2 regions of the Alteromonas sp. AWJ4_199 genome follow, and region 1 is predicted to be linked to the other one. Evidence: predicted binding sites of a transcription regulator. Region 1 holds the regulator's gene; the other holds the start of a gene.
The links. Region 1 encodes FliA, which starts transcription of late flagellar genes. Its sites were predicted from a motif close to CTAAAGNTNNNNNNNNNNNNGCCGATA; they were not measured.

Region 1 (10,644 bases):
TTTTACGTCATCGGCAGTCAAATTGACCGTGTTTACAAGCTTTTCGCTTGCAAGTCCCCACGCACTCTCTCCTAACATTATAAGATATCGGTAGTTAAGCGATTGTGCGAGATTTTCGTTGTATTTTTCTGGCATTACCCATTTTGCAGAGTCAACAACATTTAGTTTAGACTCTCTGTGCAACATTACCCCCATAAACCAGTCAGGTTTTCCAAATAAAGGGCCTATTTTTTCAATTTGATGGATGCCACCTAGCGATGTTAAGGGTACCGCAAGTGTTAGCCCAGCCACCTCAAAGAATAGCGCCTGAAAGCGAAAACCGAGAGTATCCTTTAGTGGAGTTTTTAACTTCTCGGGAGTATCAACCTCACTTTCTTGTTCCGTTTGAGCAGGGACGTCAGCGAACGAATCCTGTTTTTCACTTACACTCGTTTGTGAATTCTGACTTTCAATTAACGAAGAGACCTCTTGTACTAACACTTCTTCATCATTGGCCAGCGGTTCGCTAGTTGTAGAAACAAGCGTTGACTCAGCCATTTGTTGAGAGGCTTGCTCAAGCAGTCTTGCCGTGCGCGCAGTAACATCCTCAGGAGCTTCAGGCTCTTTCAGAAGACTGTCTAAATATGCCTCCATTACTTCTTCACGGGCAAATGGCGATTGCTTGCTCATGGTCTTGTTATTTCTCCAATACGGCTAACAGTTTATCGTAGGCATTTACACCTCTTGTCTTTGGGTAAGCAGCAGAGATAGGAAGCTGCACCAAACTAGCATCCCTGAAGTGAGTGTCCACCGGAATGACCCCCTCCCAAACACGCTCACCGTAATCATTCATTAATCGCTTTCTCGACGCCAGTGCGGCATTTGTACGTTTATCAAACATAGTAGGAATGATTAGGGTGTCAAAAGACTTATCTAACGAACGCCCCATGATTTCCATAGTACGAATCATTCTATCCAAGCCTTTAAGGGCCAGATACTCTGTCTGCGTCGGAACAATTACCTTATCGCAAGCCGCCAGCGCATTGACCATTAACACACCCAAAACAGGAGGGCAGTCGATGATAGCAAAATCAAATTCATCGGATATCTTTGCGAGTGCTTTTTTTAACACTAAACCCATACCCTGTTCGCTGCCCATTGTTCTATCTAAGGTTGCCAGAGCCATGGTCGCTGGTAGCACATATAAATTGTCGAGCTTTGTAGGACTGAGACAGTCCATTACTTTATCGGCAGTAATCTGATTAGAATTAATAAAAATGTCGTAAACAGAATGACTTGTCGCCTCTGCATCAATACCAAAGTAATAACTGAGCGATGCGTGAGGATCAGTGTCAATCATAAGCACTCGTTTGCCCTTTTGAGCAAGCAAGCCGCCAAGGCTTACGGTTGTAGTAGTTTTACCTACTCCGCCTTTTTGATTTGCCACAGTCCACACTTTCATAATTACTGTTCCATTACAGTTCAAACTGCTATCGCATTTCGGTTTGAACGCAACTGCTCATATCGTCAATATTGATATTTTTACTGGATATATTAGCCACAGCGACAGCTTGAGGCATTCCGTAAACCACACATGAGTCTTGATCTTGCGCCCAAATAGTCGCGCCTTTATCTCTGAGTAACCGGCACCCTTCTCTTCCATCAGCACCCATTCCCGTTAAGATAATACCAAGTACGTCGCCTCCATAGACTTTAGCTAATGAGCTAAACGTCAGGTCAACGCTTGGCTTGTAACTCACCTTATCAGATTGGCTGGCATCAACGATGGAAATTCGCTTATTGCTGCCAATTGTTTCAAGCAGCATCTGCTTTCCTCCAGGAGCAAGGTAGGCATGTCCAGGCATTAAGATATCGCCATGCTCTGCTTCTTTTACTTTAATTTTACAATTGCTATCTAAACGCTGTGCAAATGCAGTAGTAAAAGTTCCGGGCATATGCTGCACTAACAATATAGGGTAAGGGAATTCTGCCGGCAGGGGGGAAAGCAATTTTTGCAGTGCAACCGGCCCTCCCGTGGACGCCCCTACCGCTAAACATGCGTACTTTTTCCCGGTTGCTCTTACTGAAGAAACAGTAGGTTGCTTATCAGCATCTTTGTGACCAGATAGCAACCCCGATGTTTTGAAAAAAGCTTGCTTTGGCGCGTTGTCAGGAAGTTTTCGAGTTTCCATTGTGCGAAGAGAAGGACGCTTTACACCTAGCCCTCTTCGCGCTATTAACCTAACTTTAGTGCAAAGTAAGCGCGAAGCATCTTTCCTGTCTTGCGCAATATCTTCGAACTTCTTTGGTAAGAAATCGAGGGCGCCGGCTTCTAGCGCGTCAAGCGTAGCCTGTGCGCCATGGTGCGTTAGCGAGGAAAACATCAAAATTGGCGTTGGACGTTTATCCATAATAACCTTAACGGCTGAAATACCATCCATAACTGGCATTTCAACGTCCATGGTTATTACATCTGGTTTAAGTGCTTCCGCTTTGTTTAATGCATCTTGCCCATTTCTCGCTTCTCCAACAACTTCAAGCTCTCTATCGCCATCGAGAATTTCTCGCACTCGACGGCGATAAAAGGTCGAGTCGTCCACGACTAGGACTTTAAAGACCATGGATTATCATTCCCGTTAATTCATCGCCTTACTTGATGGGTTTACGCGCGTACCGTTTTAGCAGGCTCGGAACATCTAAAATTAGTGCGATACCACCGTCTGAAGTAATTGTTGCACCAGCCATACCCGCCGTACCTTGTAGCAATGCGTCAAGGGGCTTAATAACTACTTCTTCTTGGCCTATGAGCGCGTCAACGACAAATCCAACTTGCTGCGTACCAATTTGCACCACAACTACGTGCCCCTTTTCTTTATCGATGTTTTTGGGGCCTCGGATCAACCATTCGCCAAGGAAGAACAATGGAATTGCTTTCGAACGAACTATCATTGTGAGCTGGCCATCCACCGTGTTGGTCTTCTTGATGTCCATATTTATTATTTCGTTCACCGCACCTAATGGTAACGCAAAGGTCTGTTTCCCTACAACAATCATTAATGTAGGTAAAATTGCTAGCGTTAGCGGTACTTTAATATCTAATCGCGTGCCTTTGCCAAGTTGCGAATCGATATTGACGGTACCGTTTAGTTGATTAATTTTGGTTTTAACTACATCCATGCCGACGCCGCGACCTGAAATGTCACTAATTTCAGTCTTCGTTGAGAAGCCTGGCGCAAAAATAAGGTTAAACGCTTCAACATCTGACATTCGTGCGGCTGCATCCGCGTCTAGTACGCCACGACTAATAGCTATCTCTTTTAGCTTTTCCGCGTCCATACCCTTACCGTCGTCCTCGATAGTAAGAAGAATATGATCGCCTTCTTGAGATGCTGATAGCTGAACCGTACCCATGCGAGGCTTACCAGCGGCCGCGCGGTCATCTGGCATTTCTATTCCGTGGTCAACAGAGTTTCTAACCAAATGCACAAGCGGATCGGCCAATGCTTCAACCAAGTTCTTATCTAAATCCGTTTCTTCACCCACAAGCTCTAAGGTAATCTCTTTCTTTAAGCTTCTTGCTAGGTCACGTACAACGCGAGGAAAACGCCCGAAAACTTTCTTAATGGGCTGCATGCGGGTTTTCATTACCGCACCTTGCAAGTCACCCGTCACTACATCTAGATTAGCAATGGCTTTCGACATGCTTTCGTCGTTGCTGTTGATACCCAAGCTTATCAGTCTGTTTCTAACCAGAACTAGCTCGCCGACCATGTTCATAATCTGATCTAAGCGTTTGGTATCTACACGTACCGTCGTCTCGGCAGGCGGTGGAGCAGGAGCGCCTTTCTTATCATCTTTCTTGGCAGCCGTTTTTGGCGCAGCTGCTTTGCTCGTTTTTGCTGCACTCGGTGCTGGGTTCGCCTTAGGCGCTGCCGCTGCACTAGGCGCTGATTGTTTTGCTTTTTGAACAGCTTCGGTGGCCGCTTTATCTACAGGAGGTTCAGGTGCCGTTGCACCAGGTCCTTGTTTAGTAGGCCCTTGACCGGAGCCATGAAGCTGATCGAGTAGCGCTTCAAATTCATCGTCTGTGATTTCTTCATCACCTGCACTGCTTGGCGGAGTTGACGCTTGTGCAGCCTCGGGTGCGCTTTTTTCGTCCCCACCAAACTGACCTTTTCCGTGCAGGTCATCTAACAGTGCCTCGAACTCTTCATCAGTAATGTCATCACTGTCAGTGCTCGCCGCTGGTGCTGACGTTTGCTCAGGCTCCGGTTTGGCGGGTTCTGTATTGGTTGATGAAGCTTGTCCTGGAGCACCACCTCCATGAAGCTCATCGAGAAGAGCCTCAAATTCGTCTTCGGTAATTTCTTCTATACCGCCGCTACTTTCACTGCTATCTGACGCAGCAGGCACAGGTTCATCTATAGTTAGCTCGGGCTCTTCTGCAACAACCTCGGGCTCAGCCGCGACAACTTCTTGCTCGGGTGCACTTGCATTGTCGAAAATGTTTTCATCTGGAGATTCTGGGCGACTGAGTTTGTGTAACAGGTCGACAAGATGTGCATCCGCCGGCTCTAGTGGCTCTTGAGCTTTCACTCGCTCAAACATTTCAACCACCACATCAGTGGCTTGCAAAATGATATCCATTAACTCAGGCGTTAGCGTTCTTTGGCCATTGCGCATGACGTCAAAAACGTTTTCAGCACCGTGACAAATTTCAACTAACTCAGTAAGAGAAAGGAAACCAGCACCACCTTTTACCGTGTGATAACCGCGAAAAATTGCGTTTAGCAAATCCGCATCTTCAGGATTGTTCTCAAGATCAACGAGCTGTTCTTGTAATTGTTCAAGTATCTCTCCAGCCTCAACTAGAAAGTCCTGTAATATTTCCTCGTCAACATCAAACGACATGCACCCGCTCCCCTAAAAACCTAAGCTAGACAAAAGATCATCAACATCATCTTGGCCTGAAACGACGTCATCTCGTTTTTCGGCATCAATAATTGGGCCTTCTGCCTCTACACCATCAACCTTATCGGCCTTAACGCTAGATGATTTAGTTTGTTCTGCACCGTCACGCTCACCAAACATGGTCAACATGTTTACAAGGCTTTCTTCTACCTCTTTAACCAGGTCAATTACGCGACGAATAACTTGCCCAGTTAAATCTTGATAACCTTGTGCCATCAAAACTTCAGTAAGTAACTGTGTAAGTTTAGCTGACTGATTCGAACCGTCTTCCAACAATTCGTCTAAGTCTGCACATAAAACCTTAAACTCACCCAACTCGATTTGGCGGTTCATCAGCTTTTTCCACTCTGGCATTACCTTCTCGATTCGCTCCGAAAGCAATTCAGCTATCGGCATGCTCGCCTCAACGGCGTCCATAGTAGTATTAGCAGCTTTTTCAGTTTCTTCAATTACGTAGGTAAGGCGGGACTGTGCATCGGGAATATCGTCTGTAGCTAAATTTTTGATGCGATCGTCTATTTGGAAGTTGTTCAATGCGTCGTGAAGTTGACGCGTTAACTTTCCTACCTCAGCAAACAACTCAACATTTTCTTTCATTGAGACTGCTTCAAGTAGTGCATTAGCAGAGGTCTTGTCACCCTCTTCAAGATAAGTGACAAGTTGCTTTGCTTCTTCCAACGATATTGGAACGTTTACATTCATTGACATCCAGTAAACCTCATTTATCTGTTGAGCGTCTGGATCAACCTAAACGTTCGAATATTTTATCTAATTTTTCTTTTAACGTTGCTGCTGTGAAAGGTTTAACGACGTAGCCATTAACACCCGCTTGCGCGGCGGCAACAATTTGCTCTTTCTTCGCTTCAGCGGTAACCATAAGCACAGGCAAGTGCTTAAGCTTATCATCTGCTCTTATCGCGCGTAGTAAATCGATGCCCTGCATGCCAGGCATGTTCCAGTCAGTAACTACGAAATCGAAATCGCCTTGTTGTAACATTGGCAATGCAGTGCTTCCGTCATCCGCTTCCTGAATGTTGGCAAAACCCAAATCTTTGAGTAGGTTTTTGATGATGCGTCTCATGGTTGAAAAGTCATCGACCACGAGAATTTTCATGCTTTTATCCAAAATAGCCTCCACTGAGGGGTTAATTGTTATTAATCTCTATTCTTCGTCAGCTTGCCACGACTTCATTCGTGATTTGAGTTTTAACATGGCTTGACTGTGAATTTGACTGACTCTCGACTCACTTACGTCAAGAACCTCGCCTATTTCTCTTAAGTTTAGTTCTTCATCATAATAAAGTGAAAGAACAATCGCTTCTCGCTCGGGTAATGTCGTGATTGCATGGGCCAACGCTTTTTGAAAAGCCCCTTGCATCAAATCTTCCAGCGGTGCATCACTACCTCTAGTTTGCTCTGTAGTGATCACATCCTCCGACACCCCCAAATCTTCAATGCCCACCAACTTTCCAGCATTGACTTCATTAAGCATCTGATGATAATCCTGCAAGCTTACATTTAGCTTGTCAGCAATATCAGAATCTCTTGCGTCACGCCCAGTTTCACTTTCTACCTGAGATATCGCCTCAGTAATCGCGCGACCATTGCGGTGAACAGAACGTGGCGTCCAATCACCTTTGCGTATTTCGTCAAGCATGGCACCGCGGATGCGAATACCTGCAAATGTTTCAAAGCTTGCGCCTTTAGAACCGTCAAAATTCCGTGCGGCCTCTAGCAAGCCAATCATGCCTGATTGGATAAGGTCATCAACAAGTACACTCGCAGGCAGTCGCGCCATCAAATGGTGCGCAATTCGCTTAACCAGAGGCGCATGTCTTTCGACTAACTGCGATTTATCTGTTTGCTGTTGATAAGCGGCGGCCTTGCTGTTCAACGTTGACTTCCTACGGCTTTTTCTGCAACTAATTGTTCAATGAAAAATTCTAAGTGACCTCCAGGCTGCGCTGGAATAGGCCAAGTAAGCGCCCTGTTTGCTAGCTTGGTTATCGCTACGGCTGCAGGAGAGCCAGGAAAAGCATCAACAATAGCTGTTTGCTTACGCACAGCCTTGCGAATATTTTCGTCAAATGGCACCGTCGCCACTAATTCTAGTGCAACATCAAGAAAACGCCCTGTCACTTTGCTTAATTTGCTAAATAATTCCTGACCTTCTCGCACATCGCGAACCATATTGGCCACAACTTTAAAGCGAAAAACACCGTGCTCACGGTTAAGGATTTTTATCAGCGCATACGCATCAGTTAGTGATGTTGGCTCATCGCAAACCACCACCATGATATCTTGGGAGGCTTTAGAAAAGCTTAATACCATATCTGAAATGCCAGCAGCGGTGTCGACTATTAATACGTCTATTTGAGAACGCAGCTCGCTAAACGCTCTTATCAAGCCAGCGTGCTGTGTGGGTGAGAGTTCCGCCATTGACTGGGTTCCAGATGTGGCGGGAGCAATCTTAATACCGTGGGGGCCGGTTACTAAAACCTCGTCTAACGTGCACTCGCCAGAGAGTACGTGAGATAGGTTTTTCTCAACTCGCAGGCCTAACATCACATCTACGTTTGCAAGACCAAGGTCCGCGTCAAGAACCATTACACGCTTGCCCTGCTTCGCCATGGCGATAGCAGTGTTAAGCGTAATATTTGTTTTACCGACGCCACCTTTACCACCGGTGACGGCGATTACTTTGATTAACCGTGATTGCTTCATTTTTCTTAAGCTACTCGCTTGATCGTCAATCATACTGCTTATGCTGTTTTAATTGCGTTGTTACCACTAGTATGATTCAAACCGTACTTTTTATAAAGCTTTGCAGCAGCGGAAACTAAAGATTTCGCTTCTGCAATCTTAATGTCTTCAGGCACTTTTTGACCATCGGTGACATAACTAACCGGTAGTTGGTATTCAACCGCTGCACTAAGTACCTCTCCTAAAGAGTAGCACTCATCTAACTTTGTGAAAATACAGCCACTTAGTTCAATATCGTCATACGCTTGAATGATTCTCTGCAAAGCCGGATATTGCGTATTGGCTTGCGCTACCAAATATTTTTTAACTTTTGGCATTTGGCCATTATCGAACTGCTTAATTTGCTTAATTAATCGACTATCACGCTGACTAAAACCTGCTGTATCAATCAATACTAGTCGCTTATGACGAAGTTGGAACAATAAATCTGCAAGTTCTTCACTAGTTTGCGCTTTTCGCACAGTACAGCCAATAATTTTTCCGTATGTCGCTAGTTGCTCATAGGCTGCAATTCTATACGTATCAATAGTAATCATAGCCACCGATTCTGCACCATATTTCTGTGCGTAGCGGGCGGCTAACTTTGCAACCGTGGTTGTTTTACCTGTACCAGTAGGCCCGACTAATGCAACCGCACCCTGTGAGCTAAGTATATCGTTTCCGGTAACATTTATGCGATTAGCCAATAGGTTAAGAAGATATACCCACGCGTCACGTTCGTTGTAATGAGCCGGTGTATAGCTAATCAGCTGAGTTGCAAGTGCACTACTCAAACCCATATCGGTTAATCGCGTGACCAAGTATTGATGAACAGGTTTTTGACGCTTGTTCTTCGCTTCCATTAGGTCAGCAACTTGATACTGCAATACGTCGCGAAGTGAAGCTAACTCTTCTTTGATTTGAGCTAGTTCAGCAGACTGGGATACAGAAGTTTCACCCATACTTGACGCTTGATGCTCAGGAAAAGTCTGTTGCTCGATAGCATCTTGTACTGGTGACTGTGTTTCAAGGTCGTCGATAAACGCTTCTGAAAAATCTAAGTGAGATGCAATTTCGTTGGCGTGCTTAGCGTTCGTTGACATTGGCTGTGCTGGTTGTGCAGAACTGCCTGCAACTGTGTTTCCACCATGCTGCTTTTCCAACAAGGCTTTTAAGCTATCAGGACCATCGTCGCCAATAATTTCACTTAAGCTAGGCACAGCCTTTTGGCCAGGCGTTTTAGCAGCGGTCTGTGGTGCCGCCTTAGGCGTGAAAAGCTTAGCTTCAGGCTCTTTGTCGTAGGCTGCAACAAGCTCAATACCGTCGGCAACTTTGCGATTTGACATGATCACGGCGTCACTGCCCAACTCAGCTTTAACCTGGCTTAACGCCTCACGCATATCTTTGCCGAAGAAACGTCTAATTTTCATTGCAACCTCTCCAATCACCCAGTGTCAGATTATTGACCGACCGAACTGACTATTTTTATTTGTTTGTCATCAGGCACTTCCTGGTAAGAAAGAACATGAAGCCCAACAACCGAATACTTTAAGAAGCGAGACAGTACGGGTCGTAGCATTCCAGAGGTAAGGAGTACCGCAGGCTCTCCCTCTAACTCTTGCTGCTGACTGGCTTGCTGCAATGATTTCTGCAGCTTGTCTGCCAGACCTGGCTCTATGCCAGCACCGTCTTCGCCACCTGCTTGAAGTGACTGGTGCAACATCTGTTCCAACTCTGGCGCCAAGGTTATGACAGGTATCTCTTTTGCCCCCTGAGTAATTTCCTGAACGATTAAACGCTTAAGGGCAATACGCACTGCAGACACCAGTACATCTGGGTCTTGGCTACGTGTACCGTACTCACTAAGCGTTTGTACAATGGTACGCATATCGCGAATAGGCACGCCCTCAAACAATAAGGTTTGCAGTACTTTCACTACCGTACTTAACGGGAGAATATCTGGTACTAGTCCTTCCACCAATTTAGGGTGCTGTTTGGCCAGCATATCTAGAAGCTGTTGCGCTTCTTCATGCCCAAGTAACTGATAGGCGTTATTTGAAAGTAACTGACTTAGATGAGTCGCCACAACCGTAGCGGCATCAACAACCGTGTATCCAAGCGTTTGCGCGTGCTCGCGCTTATTAGGCTTAATCCACACCGCATCTAGCCCGAAAGCAGGGTCTTTAGTAGCGCGTCCTTCTAATTTTCCGAACACTTGCCCTGGGTTAATGGCAAGCTCTTCGTCATGACTTATAACGGAATCGCCAATAGTGACGCCGAGCATAGCGATGGTATAAGTGTTAGGCTCTAAGTCTAAGTTGTCGCGTATATGAACAGGTGGAATAAGGAAGCCCAACTCTTGCGATAGTTTCTTACGTACGCCTTTAATTCGTGTCAACAACTCACCACCTTGAGATTTATCAACAAGCGGAATTAAGCGATAGCCCACTTCTAAACCAATGGTATCCACCTGCTGAACGTCGTCCCATCCCAGCTCTTTAACTTCAGGTGCAACAGTTTCATCTTTTGATATATTCTCTGGCAATTGAGGTTCTTCAGCTTTCTTCTTAGCTTGAACTGTCTGCCAATATGCGAAGCCCGCAATCAAAAATGAAAAACCCAAGAATGCGATATGAGGCATACCCGGAATGATACCCATGACGAAAAGCACGCCTGATGCTATATAGAGCGCTTGATTATTTCCTAGCTGACCACGGATCTCTTTACCCATTTCTTGGGTTTCGTTTTCTCGAGTAACGATAATCGCTGTTGCTACCGAAAGTAGCAATGAAGGTATCTGCGCCACCAAACCATCACCAATGGTCAAAATGGTGTAGATCTCTATGGCATTTCCAAATGAAAGACCGTGCTGAATCATGCCTATGAATAAGCCGCCAACAATATTGATAAGCATGATAAAAAGGCCGGCAACCGCATCGCCTTTTACAAACT
Region 2 (10,644 bases), 140 kb from region 1:
GCTAGTTGTACGTTCGGTAGGCTCAGACTCCCATCGCTTCCCTCACTCCGGCATGATGAGTTCAGACGGCGATGAGTGGGCCGATATTCCGGTTGTTGCTATTTCGAACCCCGACGCTGATCATCTTCGACGCCTACACAATTTAGGCAAGCCACTGTCGTTATCGCTCCATTCTGAGTCAAAGTGGAAAGGCGAAGTAAATAGCGGCAACGTAATACTAGATTTAGTAGGAAGTGAAAAGCCTGAAGAGATTGTGCTTATTGGTGGTCACTTAGACAGCTGGGACCTCGGCACTGGCGCTGTAGATGACGGTGCCGGCGTTGCTATTACCACAGCGGCAGCCGCATTAATTGCATCACTGCCTGAACGCCCTAAACGCACCATTCGTGTAGTTATGTTTGGCGCTGAAGAAGTAGGCTTGTTAGGCGCGTTTGCTTATGCAAAACAGCATGAAAAGAACCTTGCTAACCACGTTCTGGCTACTGAGTCTGATTTTGGTGCGCAAACAATTTGGCAACTTGTGTCGAATGTGAACCCTGAAGCAACAGTACTGGTAGATGAAATCGCAAAAATCCTGTCCCCGCTAGGTATAATTCGCGGTGGTTCAGACGTTGCTGGTGGCGGCCCCGACATTATACCGCTAGCAGCGAAAGGCGTACCGACTATCCGGTTGAACCAGAACGGACGAGATTATTTCGATCTTCATCACACGCCTGATGACACATTGGATAAAATTAACCCTGATGAACTGGCGCAAAACATTGCAGCTTATGCAGCAAGCATATATCTGTTAGCAGATTCAGACGTCGACTTAAAAGCCAAATAAAAGTCAGGGGTTATTTCTATAACGAGATTGGTTAGTACACTCCCGTACTAGCCAATGCTTCTCTTGCAACAGCACCATTATTTACAGCGTTTAATACATACGACACAGTTGCACGACTGAACACGCAAGACCTATAACCTTTTAGCTTTTTAGCATCATTATTGACTATACAGCGATAAAGTCTCTTAAGCGCCTGTTATTAAGCACGAAAGCATAGAATGGGTAGTTAGAACTTAATTAGCTCTCTTGAATAAGCTGATCAATAAATCGCTTTGCTTCTTGTCTTGATGATAACTGAACATGTCGATAGGTATTCGCATGTTTGAAGGCAACAGCTGTTTTATTTATGGAGATATTTGAAATTAACGCACCTGGAATAAGGCTGTTAATGGTAGAGATAGAGTTTTGAAATTGCATATTAAATACTTCTTTATTGATATTGTTTGTTTTGAATTCCTCGCAGGTTGGGTTAAGAAATCTAAAAACGAAAATTAGGCTCTTTTCACATTTTACGTGAAAAAGAGCCCATCTTTGCGGGTTACTTCAAATAAGAGAAATAACCCTAAGCTTGCTTACAGGTCTTAAAGAACTGTTACGTTAGCAGCTTGTGGGCCTTTTTGGCCTTGTTCAACTTCAAAGCTAACCGCTTGACCTTCAGCAAGAGTCTTGAAGCCGTCAGAAGTGATTGAACGGAAGTGTACGAATACGTCTTTGCCACCAGCTTCAGGAGTAATGAAACCGAAACCTTTTTCTTCGTTAAACCACTTAACTGTACCATTTACAGAATTAGACATAATAATAACCTTTTAAAAAATTGATGTAATGGTGGAAGCCACCGAATAGCAATAGACATAACTAAGCTAGTAAAGCAGTTGTATATCTATCTAGCACTTCAATTTGAAGGTATAAAGAAAGGTACAGCGCAGTATTAGGTAAAGCATAAAACATATCTAGAGCGAGCGAGACAGTACAGGTTATTGATCGCGATGTCCAATTATTTTGGGATTATTTTTTAAGCATTCCAATGCAACCTTATTACTGGCTCACAATGAATACGTATGTTTGTATAACGCCAATACCAGCTAAGTTAATCTTATTTTTTTTCGCTAGGTTTTAATTATGACAGACATGTACTCATTATTAGATAAAACCGCCATTGTAACAGGCGGTGGTAAGGGGCTGGGTAAAACTATAACCCACTTTCTATTAGATGCAGGAATGAAAGTAGCTATCTGCGGACGCACTGAACAGACGATAAACGAGACAGTTGAACAATTAGATGCGCTATTCCCCGGTAAAGTCATTGGGACAAAATGTGATGTATCAAAAAGTGATGAAGTAGCAAGTTTTGTAAAAGAAGTTAAAAATACATTTGGCGAACTTCACGTTCTTATCAATAACAGTGGGTTTGGTAAAGAAACGCTTATCTGGGAAACCAGTGAAGACGATTGGGACGAAGTGATGGATACCAATGTAAAAGGTTCCTTCCTTATGTGTAAGCAAGTAGTGCCCCATATGATTGAAAATCGAGAAGGTTACATTATCAATATTGCCTCTCAGGCGGCACTAAATGGATATGCCAATGCCGGCGTTTACTGCGCGTCAAAATTCGCATTGGTGGGGCTTGGGAAAGCTCTTCAAGAGGAGGTGCGACCTTATGGCATTCACGTTCACTCACTCAACCCTGCGCTAATTCAGTCACAGAAAACAGAATCAGAGAAGGTAGATAAGGGTCTTATTCAAAACGAAGACTTAGGCAAAATGGTGGTCTACCTGTTAAGCCAGCCACGTAGACTTAAAATTGATAATATCGGCATGTGGGGTTTTTAATACGTTTAAGTGGAATGGTAAAACTGTCTTAAAGCGTTAACATTTCCCCATTATCATGGTGTGTCGTTTGCGTTGACCAACGAAAGTGCTCTGCAGGGAGCCGTATGAATGGGGCTCTGTGTGGCTCGAGTTCTGCGTACATGTAGCAACTGCAAACGCACACTTACAATGCAGTGTACCATCGGGTAATTCTGATGGTTCAAATAGGAAATAGTTATGCGAATCCTTCACACCATGCTTCGAGTTGAAAACTTAGAGGCGTCACTTCACTTTTACACCTCATTGATGGGCATGCGCCTTCTCAGACAATCAGAAAACAAAGAGTATGAGTACACCCTCGCTTTTGTAGGATACGGAGAAGAGACCGATAGCACTGTGTTAGAGCTTACCTATAACTGGGGTGACAACACCTATGATAAGGGTAACGCGTACGGCCACATCGCTATTGAAGTAGACGACATCTATCAGTTTTGTGAAAACTTAGAAGCAAATGGCGCTGAGGTGTATCGTAAACCTGGCCCAGTAAAAGGTGGCTCTACCGTCATCGCTTTTGTTCGCGATCCAGATGGGTATGCCATAGAACTTATTCAAAATAAGTCTATTTCACTATAGCGCGACGTCGCCAATATCTTTTAAGCGCTTGTAACATAAGCTTTCTGTGAAATGTACGGCATAAGTAAGAAGGCGATAAAAGTAAACACATGGAGTGGCAGTCACATGCTAGGTAACCGCTTATTATTTTCTTTAAACCGTGTAAGCAAGGCTGTAGCGGGTTCGTCGAACAAGCTTAAGTTGCTATTAAAGGGCAATGCTAGGTTTCGCAATAGATATACGACCAGGTTGGCATCGTTACTACCTGCTTTGGTGGTGCTATTTACAGGTGCCCTTGCCTCTGAGAGTACGTTTGCAGCTGATGCTACGAATAGTAAAACCTCGCAAGCTGAAGCAGAACATACCACTAGCGAAAGACCGCATTTTACCGTTATCGCCCATCGCGGCGCTTCTGGCTATTTGCCGGAACACACCCTTGAAGCAGCCACGCTAGCGTTCTCGCTGCGTCCTGACTTTATAGAGCAGGATGTTGTTATAACCAAAGATGACATCCCCGTTGTACTGCACGACATTCACTTAGAGACAGTCACTAATGTAGAAGAAATTTTTCCAGCGCGTCACCGAAAGGACGGACGCTATTACGCCCGTGACTTCACCCTCGAAGAGCTTCGAGCATTGCGGGTACATGAACGTGCCAACAGTGATGGCAAACAAGTTTTTAAAAGTAGGTACCGCGGCTCCCAGGCTAATTTTAAAGTGGCCACGTTAAGTGAACACTTTGAGCTAATCAGCGAGCTTAATCGCCAATTCGGCACGTCTGTAGGCGTATATCCAGAAGTAAAGTCCCCTGCTTTTCACATTGCTGAAGGTATTGATGCCAGTAAGATGGTTATCGACACATTAAAAAACTACGGGTTTGCGGGAGAAAACGGCAATAGTTACCTGCAATGCTTTGACTTTAACGAGGTCAAGCGTATTCGTGAAACCCTTGGCTATAAGGGCAAAGTAGTTATGCTGATTGGCGAGAACGATTGGGGCGAGAGCGACACCGACTACGATTGGCTGCGTACACAAGATGGCATGAAGCAAGTCGCGAAGTATGCAAACGGCATAGGCCCTTGGTTAGGCCATTTAATGGATAATGAGGCGATGGCTAAAGGGAAAGTAGAAGCAGCAAGCTGGGTTCAGTACGCTCACAATAATGAACTTACAATTCACCCCTACACTTATCGTCAGGATGCGCTTCCAGCGGGCATGTCTGGAGAACAAATTTTAGATGTATTGCACAAGGTAGTGCGAGCTGATGGCGTTTTCACCGACCATTTAGTGCCTGTATTAACCTGGCGAGACAAAACAAATTAACGCAAGTTAAACGGGTTTAAGGCGCTTTAGCAAGCGCCTAAGACTTGGATAGTCGTACCACTACGCGTCTGTTTTGTGCACGGCTTTCCCGCGTATCGTTTGGCGCGATATGACGTTTTTCACCGTGGCCTGTCAGCTGGATCCTATCTTCAGGTACACCTAGCGTAGTGAGATAGCTTTTTACTTCATTGGCCCTTCGAATAGACAATTGTTCGTTGTTGTAACGTCCACCGTAACTGTCCGTATAACCATCGAGAAGCACAAGCTCCAATTCACTGTCTTCTTTTAAATATTCGCCAATCATAGTTAAACGCTTTTGCGAATACTTAGTAAGTTCGGTGCTGTTATTCTGATAAGACAATACGGTGTAAGAAATGTCATCAAAACTAAAGGGAAGCAAGTTCGACACGCACTTAACAAAGTCGCGATACACGCCTGAGAAGTTGCTTGCGTTTAATGCCACACTCACTTGGTCATATTTGTTATACCAATCTTGGTAATAAATCGTGGGCCAAAAGCCTTTCTCCAACTCAGACAGCATAGTCCATGCAGCATCCTGCGGCAGGTCGCCATTGTATTGCTTTCGAATAGACATATCCGCGATGGTCTTTGGCGCCACACCCGGCATCCACTTTGGCGGAACAGAGTAGACCGCAGCCACATCAAACTTGTTTGGCAGCATGTACATATCTAATTCAAATTCCATGTTGAGCTGCTTCGACGCAGAACTAGTGAACATGGCTTCGCCGTAACCAGGCAATTCATGGTTAAGTGTACACTGCAGGCGCGTGTCCGTATCAATACGCCAGTTGGAACTTTCAATGGTTGCAGAATATTGCCGCATGGCAGCATGGGACGACAGCGACCCCACCATCCCCAATAAAGCGATATATTTTAATTTCGACACCATTTCGACACCATAACGAAAGTCAGACTAACATGAATGTAGGCCTTTCATACGCCCACCAATCTTTAAGAGCCATAAATTGTACCCATTCGCTTTAAGCCGCAAATAGAACGTTTTGAAAAATTCATGGTTAATAAGATTATCGTCCAAAGTGTAGAAAAGTTTAGCGTTTAATACCATTAGCGTTTCGTACTATTAGCGCTTCTCATCTTCTCGGTTTTCAAATTGAAACTGGCAACTCGAAGATATCCTTGCGATAATTCTCTGTGCTAATAAGTTTCGCAGGTAGGTTTGCATAAAAAGCGACCAACCAGTTTCTGCAACCTAGTCTTACAAGAGTGTTTATGTCTGCCAACCCGCCCCTTCTTTCCCAGCGCTTTCGAGGTTATTTTCCCGTTGTCATCGACGTTGAAACGGCCGGATTTAATGCAGGCACTGACGCCTTATTAGAGTTAGCAGCGGTTACGGTGAAAATGGATGAAGAAGGAGTACTGCATCCTGACCAAACCTTTCACTATCATATAGATCCTTTCGAGGGTGCTAACCTTGAGCCTGCGGCATTAGAATTTAATGGCATTGATCCGAATTGCGCATTACGAGGTGCTATTGAGGAAAGCGAAGCCATGAAGGATTTATGTAAAGGTATTCGCAAAGCACAGAAAAATGCAGACTGTCAGCGTTCTGTTATCGTTGCTCATAACGCAACTTTTGATCAAAGCTTCGTTAATGCTGCGATTGAGCGCTGCAATATAAAGCGCACGCCCTTTCACCCATTTGTTTCCTTCGATACCACCAGCCTAGCGGGCCTTGCCCTTGGTCAAACTGTGCTGGTAAAAGCATGTCGAGCGGCTGGGATATCGTTTGACCAAAATGAAGCGCATAGCGCCCTTTACGATGCACAGAAAACCACCGAGCTATTTTGCTATATGGTAAATCGCTATAAGGCCTTAGGTGGCTGGCCAGTAGAAAATCAAGAATAGTTTTTTCGATAAACGCCGTAAACAAAAACAGCGCCAAAAGGCGCTGTTTTTCTATTATCTTTTAACAGGTTTGCTTATAGCTTATCTGCTTCTTCAGATAGATATTTAGCTACACCTTCAGGTGATGCATCCATACCTGATTTACCTTCGGTCCAACCTGCTGGGCAAACTTCGCCATGCTCTTCGTGGAACGCTAGTGCATCAACCATGCGAAGCATTTCGTCAACGTTACGACCAAGTGGAAGATCGTTTACTACCTGGTGACGTACCATACCTTCTGCATCAATTAGGAATGAACCGCGGAAAGCAACACCATCTTCTGGGTGCTCAACATCGTATGCTTGGCAGATGTCGTGTTTTACGTCAGCAACAAGAGTATATTTAACTGGACCAATACCACCTTGATTTACTGGGGTATTTCTCCACGCATTGTGTGAAAACTGAGAGTCGATTGAAACACCAATTACTTCAACACCGCGCTTTTTAAACTCGTCATAACGCTTGTCGAAAGCGATAAGCTCTGACGGGCATACAAAGGTAAAATCTAGTGGGTAGAAGAATACAACCGCTTTTTTGCCCTTAATAGCTTCACTTAGCGTGAAAGAATCTACGATTTCACCACTACCAAGTACCGCAGCTGCAGTAAAATCAGGTGCCGGACGGCCAACTAATACACTCATGAGTCTCTCCATTTATATTTGGATTGTAATAATAAAGGTGATTACATTGCGCAATCACTTTGATGAGAAATTTCCTATCCAGAAAATAGGTACGAATACGGAAATAACAATATTAAACAATGAGTTTTTTTACTGCTCGTACCAATAACTGAACAGCATAGAACAAAACTGTCCCGGACATTACCCAGTCGTTACCTAATTGCGGTTTATTAAATCTGCCATTACCTACTTGCCAAAACAAAGAATAACAATTATTATCATTTACAGATTCATTTGGAGTACGTTTAATGTTTGTTTGCATGTGCTATGGGGTAACAGATAAAAGCATTCGCGCGGCGGTTGAAGAAAACGGCGTGGGTAATATGCGTGAGTTACGTCAACATTTAGAGCTTGGCTCACAATGCGGTAAGTGCATCAATATGGCACAACAAATTATCGATCAAACCATTATTGACGAATCTCTCTTCAAAGACGTCGGCTAATATAAAAGTCCAAGGCTATCAGGCTAAATAACACAGGCTTATTTCCGAACACGCTTACCCTATCTATTGAAGTTAAAGCTTTATCCATGTTTAAAAGCTCGGTTTGACACCCTCAACTTTTCCTAAATTAGCTTCGTCAATACTATTAGCTATTTAAAGCTGTATTCAACACCTGCATAGTAAAATGCGCCATTAATACCGCCAGGGGATGTTGGTGGATAAAGCGCCCCAACCTCACCTTGAAACGGATTTTCATTTGGTAACGCGTCAAATAAGTTCTGCGCTCCAAAAGTAAGTTGAGTATCAGGCAAAATCTTCCAAGCGAGTTGAGCATCGAAAGTGGTTAGCGCACTGCCGTAAATATCCAAGCCTGCCGAAGCATCTAGATGATCTTCATAAAATTTACCGTAGTAGTTTAAACGCCAAGTGAAGGCCCATTCGTCTTTTGACTGTTCTAAGGTAATGCTCCCTCGATGAGCAGGGAGATTGTCTTCTAACATACGTATTCGAGCCTCAGTTAAGTTGGGCAGAAGCGTTATTTCCCCATCGCTTAACACCGGGTACAGAGATACACGCTCAACTTGCGTGTCTGTCCAGTTGTAGGCGACCAACACAGAGTTTGACCAGTCGCTTAACGCAAAATTGTAGTTTACAACTAAATCGATACCCTGGGTTTTGGTATCAAAATCATTGGTAAAATACTTAGCGGAATTATATCGGGCCGCATCAAAACGCCCTTGAGCAACAAGCGTATTAACGTCATCCTCGGTTAAAGGAATGGCCGATGTGGTACTGATACGATCGGTAAGGCGAATATTAAAATAGTCGAGCGTAGCAAAGAAGTTGTCACTTGCTTGCATAACCAAGCCCAAGCTAAAGTTTACTGATTCTTCAGGCGTCAGCGGCGTGGCCCCAAGCTGCTGCGAGATAAGGTCGGTTGGCGGCAATGTTGCTTGGTCTTCCAAGCCATTAAGGCCATAGGCAGTAGTTACATTTATAACATTACTTTGGCCCACAGTCGGAGCTTTAAAGCCCGTATTTAAAGAACCTCGCAGTGCAAACATATCGTTAAGTGTGTAGCGAGTACTTAGCTTTCCATCAAATGTTGACCCGAAATCACTGAAATGCTCTACTCGCGTTGCTACACCAAACTGCCAATCTTCAGTCGCGTAAAATTCCAAGTCGGCATACACAGCCCAATTGCTGCGACTCCAGTGACCAGCAGACTGAGGTTGATAACCAGGAAAACCGTTAGAGCCTATTGAGAAGCCTTCACTTAAACCTATCGGTGGTTCTAAAGCGAAAGGGCCAGCGATATACGAGGCTTCATCTCCCGCTTTTTGAAAATACGTCTCTTTTCTCCACTCAACGCCAGCAGCAATGCTCACGGGGTCGTCAAAAATAGTCTGGATCAGTTTAGTAAAGTCTAAGTTTAGCGTGCGTTCTACTTGTGATACCCCGCCTGGAGAAAAGGTCGTTGGGCTTTGCGGCCCTAGCGAAGGGTTGACCGTATTCGATATAGTGTACTCAATATCGCTATAGCCCAAGGTGGCACTGATATCCATCGCCCACCCCTTAGGCAATTCATGCTTTATACCCATTGCAATAGAAGCATCGGTAATCGTTCCACCGAACCGAGGAGTAAAACCACCAGGGAACCATTCATTAAAGGCAAAACAATTTGCTCCAAGTGAGGTCGTGTTATCTGCGATAAGTTGGTAATCAGGGTTTTCTAGTACGTTGTCATTTGATAAAGATATTGAAGGGCACGCTATACCGCTATTTAGCCCATCCAAATCAGCAACAATAAGGCGGCTTTCGCCGGTATTCGGATCCGTTCGGCTAAATACCCCTTCGCGAGTTTGCGGATTTCGAAAATAAAACCCTCCGTTTATCTCTCTTCTCGCGGCGGTCGCAAAACTATAAAAATGGGACGTTTTTGAAATATCAGCACCTGCATTGAGCGCAAGTTTGATATCTTCGTTAACATCAAGGGCCCCCCAAACTTGAGATGGCGAGGCGATAAAGCTATTTCCCTGTTCCAATAGCCCTTGGGCATCATCTCGCTGTACCGAGCGCGACGTGCCGTTTTGCTGTCGGTATTCCGCAGTGGTGTTAAAAAAACCCGATTCTCCTAACGTAAAGCCTTTATTAAGCTGTATTTGAAACAGTTCGCCATCGCCCTCGCTGTACCCTCCGGCTTTAAGCGCAACGCTCCCACCCTCGCGGTCATCTTTTAGCACAAAATTGATCACACCAGCGATAGCATCTGATCCATATTGAGCAGAGGCCCCGTCTCGCAGTACCTCCACTTGTTTTAACGCATAAGCAGGTATAACGGATATATCGGGACCTTGAGCACCATCAGATAACCCCCCGCCTAAAAATGTGATAACGGCTGAGCGATGGCGTCGCTTGCCATTTAACAAGAGCAAAGTGTGATCTGACGACATGCCTCTTAAATTAGCAGGCCTCACCAAGCTACTTGCATCATTGATGGGCTGGTCGTTCACGTTTAGTGAAGGCACCATAACGCTTAGCATGGAAAGGACGTCGCTATTGCCCTGAGAACTTAGTTTATCTGCTCCAATAACATCAAGAGGCACTGCCGAGTCGACAGCGCTTCGAGGCGCGTTACGAGAGCCAACGATAGCAATTTTTTCAAGCCCGTCTGCCCCCTCGTCATCTGCCTGTTCATTATCATCAGTCTGTTTACGTTGTGCTGTTAGCGATGCGCGGGAACGAATACTCAACGCCCCATTTTCATCGGCTACCACCGCTAATTCAGTGCCCTCAAGTAGCTGAGCTAATGCTTCACTCAAGGTAAAGGTTCCCTTAAGCGCATTGGTCGTTACTTTCTTCGCCAAATCAAAAGGAAACAAAAGGGTAGTGTTGGCTTGTTTAGCTAATTCAGTTAAGGCTTCGTTAGCGTTCTGTGCTGGAATAGAGAAACTAAACGCATCGGGCGCTGATGCCGGAAGAGTTTTAGAAGGTTGAGGATTTTTGAGAGTCGAACCGCTCTCGT

Region 2: ACXAER_RS17315 (flagellar protein MotY) is a predicted target of FliA. The motif match lies at 5,618-5,644, and genes of this name have one in related genera.

Annotation. Positions count from the first base shown of each region.
Region 1 is NZ_JBSWUR010000003.1:188,629-199,272, forward strand. It holds gene ACXAER_RS17920 (chemotaxis protein CheW) at 1-669, opposite strand, end outside; gene ACXAER_RS17925 (ParA family protein) at 677-1,441, opposite strand; gene ACXAER_RS17930 (protein-glutamate methylesterase/protein-glutamine glutaminase) at 1,470-2,600, opposite strand; gene ACXAER_RS17935 (chemotaxis protein CheA) at 2,629-4,890, opposite strand; gene ACXAER_RS17940 (protein phosphatase CheZ) at 4,903-5,658, opposite strand; gene cheY (chemotaxis response regulator CheY) at 5,693-6,076, opposite strand; gene ACXAER_RS17950 (RNA polymerase sigma factor FliA) at 6,113-6,844, opposite strand; gene ACXAER_RS17955 (MinD/ParA family protein) at 6,841-7,707, opposite strand; gene flhF (flagellar biosynthesis protein FlhF) at 7,713-9,122, opposite strand; gene flhA (flagellar biosynthesis protein FlhA) at 9,152-10,644, opposite strand, start outside.
Region 2 is NZ_JBSWUR010000003.1:49,406-60,049, forward strand. It holds gene ACXAER_RS17285 (M20/M25/M40 family metallo-hydrolase) at 1-826, shown strand, start outside; gene ACXAER_RS17290 (hypothetical protein) at 1,064-1,243, opposite strand; gene cspE (transcription antiterminator/RNA stability regulator CspE) at 1,408-1,620, opposite strand; gene ACXAER_RS17300 (SDR family oxidoreductase) at 1,946-2,656, shown strand; gene gloA (lactoylglutathione lyase) at 2,873-3,268, shown strand; gene glpQ (glycerophosphodiester phosphodiesterase) at 3,374-4,570, shown strand; gene ACXAER_RS17315 (flagellar protein MotY) at 4,608-5,480, opposite strand; gene rnt (ribonuclease T) at 5,822-6,457, shown strand; gene ACXAER_RS17325 (peroxiredoxin) at 6,532-7,137, opposite strand; gene ACXAER_RS17330 (bacterioferritin-associated ferredoxin) at 7,425-7,619, shown strand; gene ACXAER_RS17335 (TonB-dependent receptor domain-containing protein) at 7,769-10,644, opposite strand, start outside.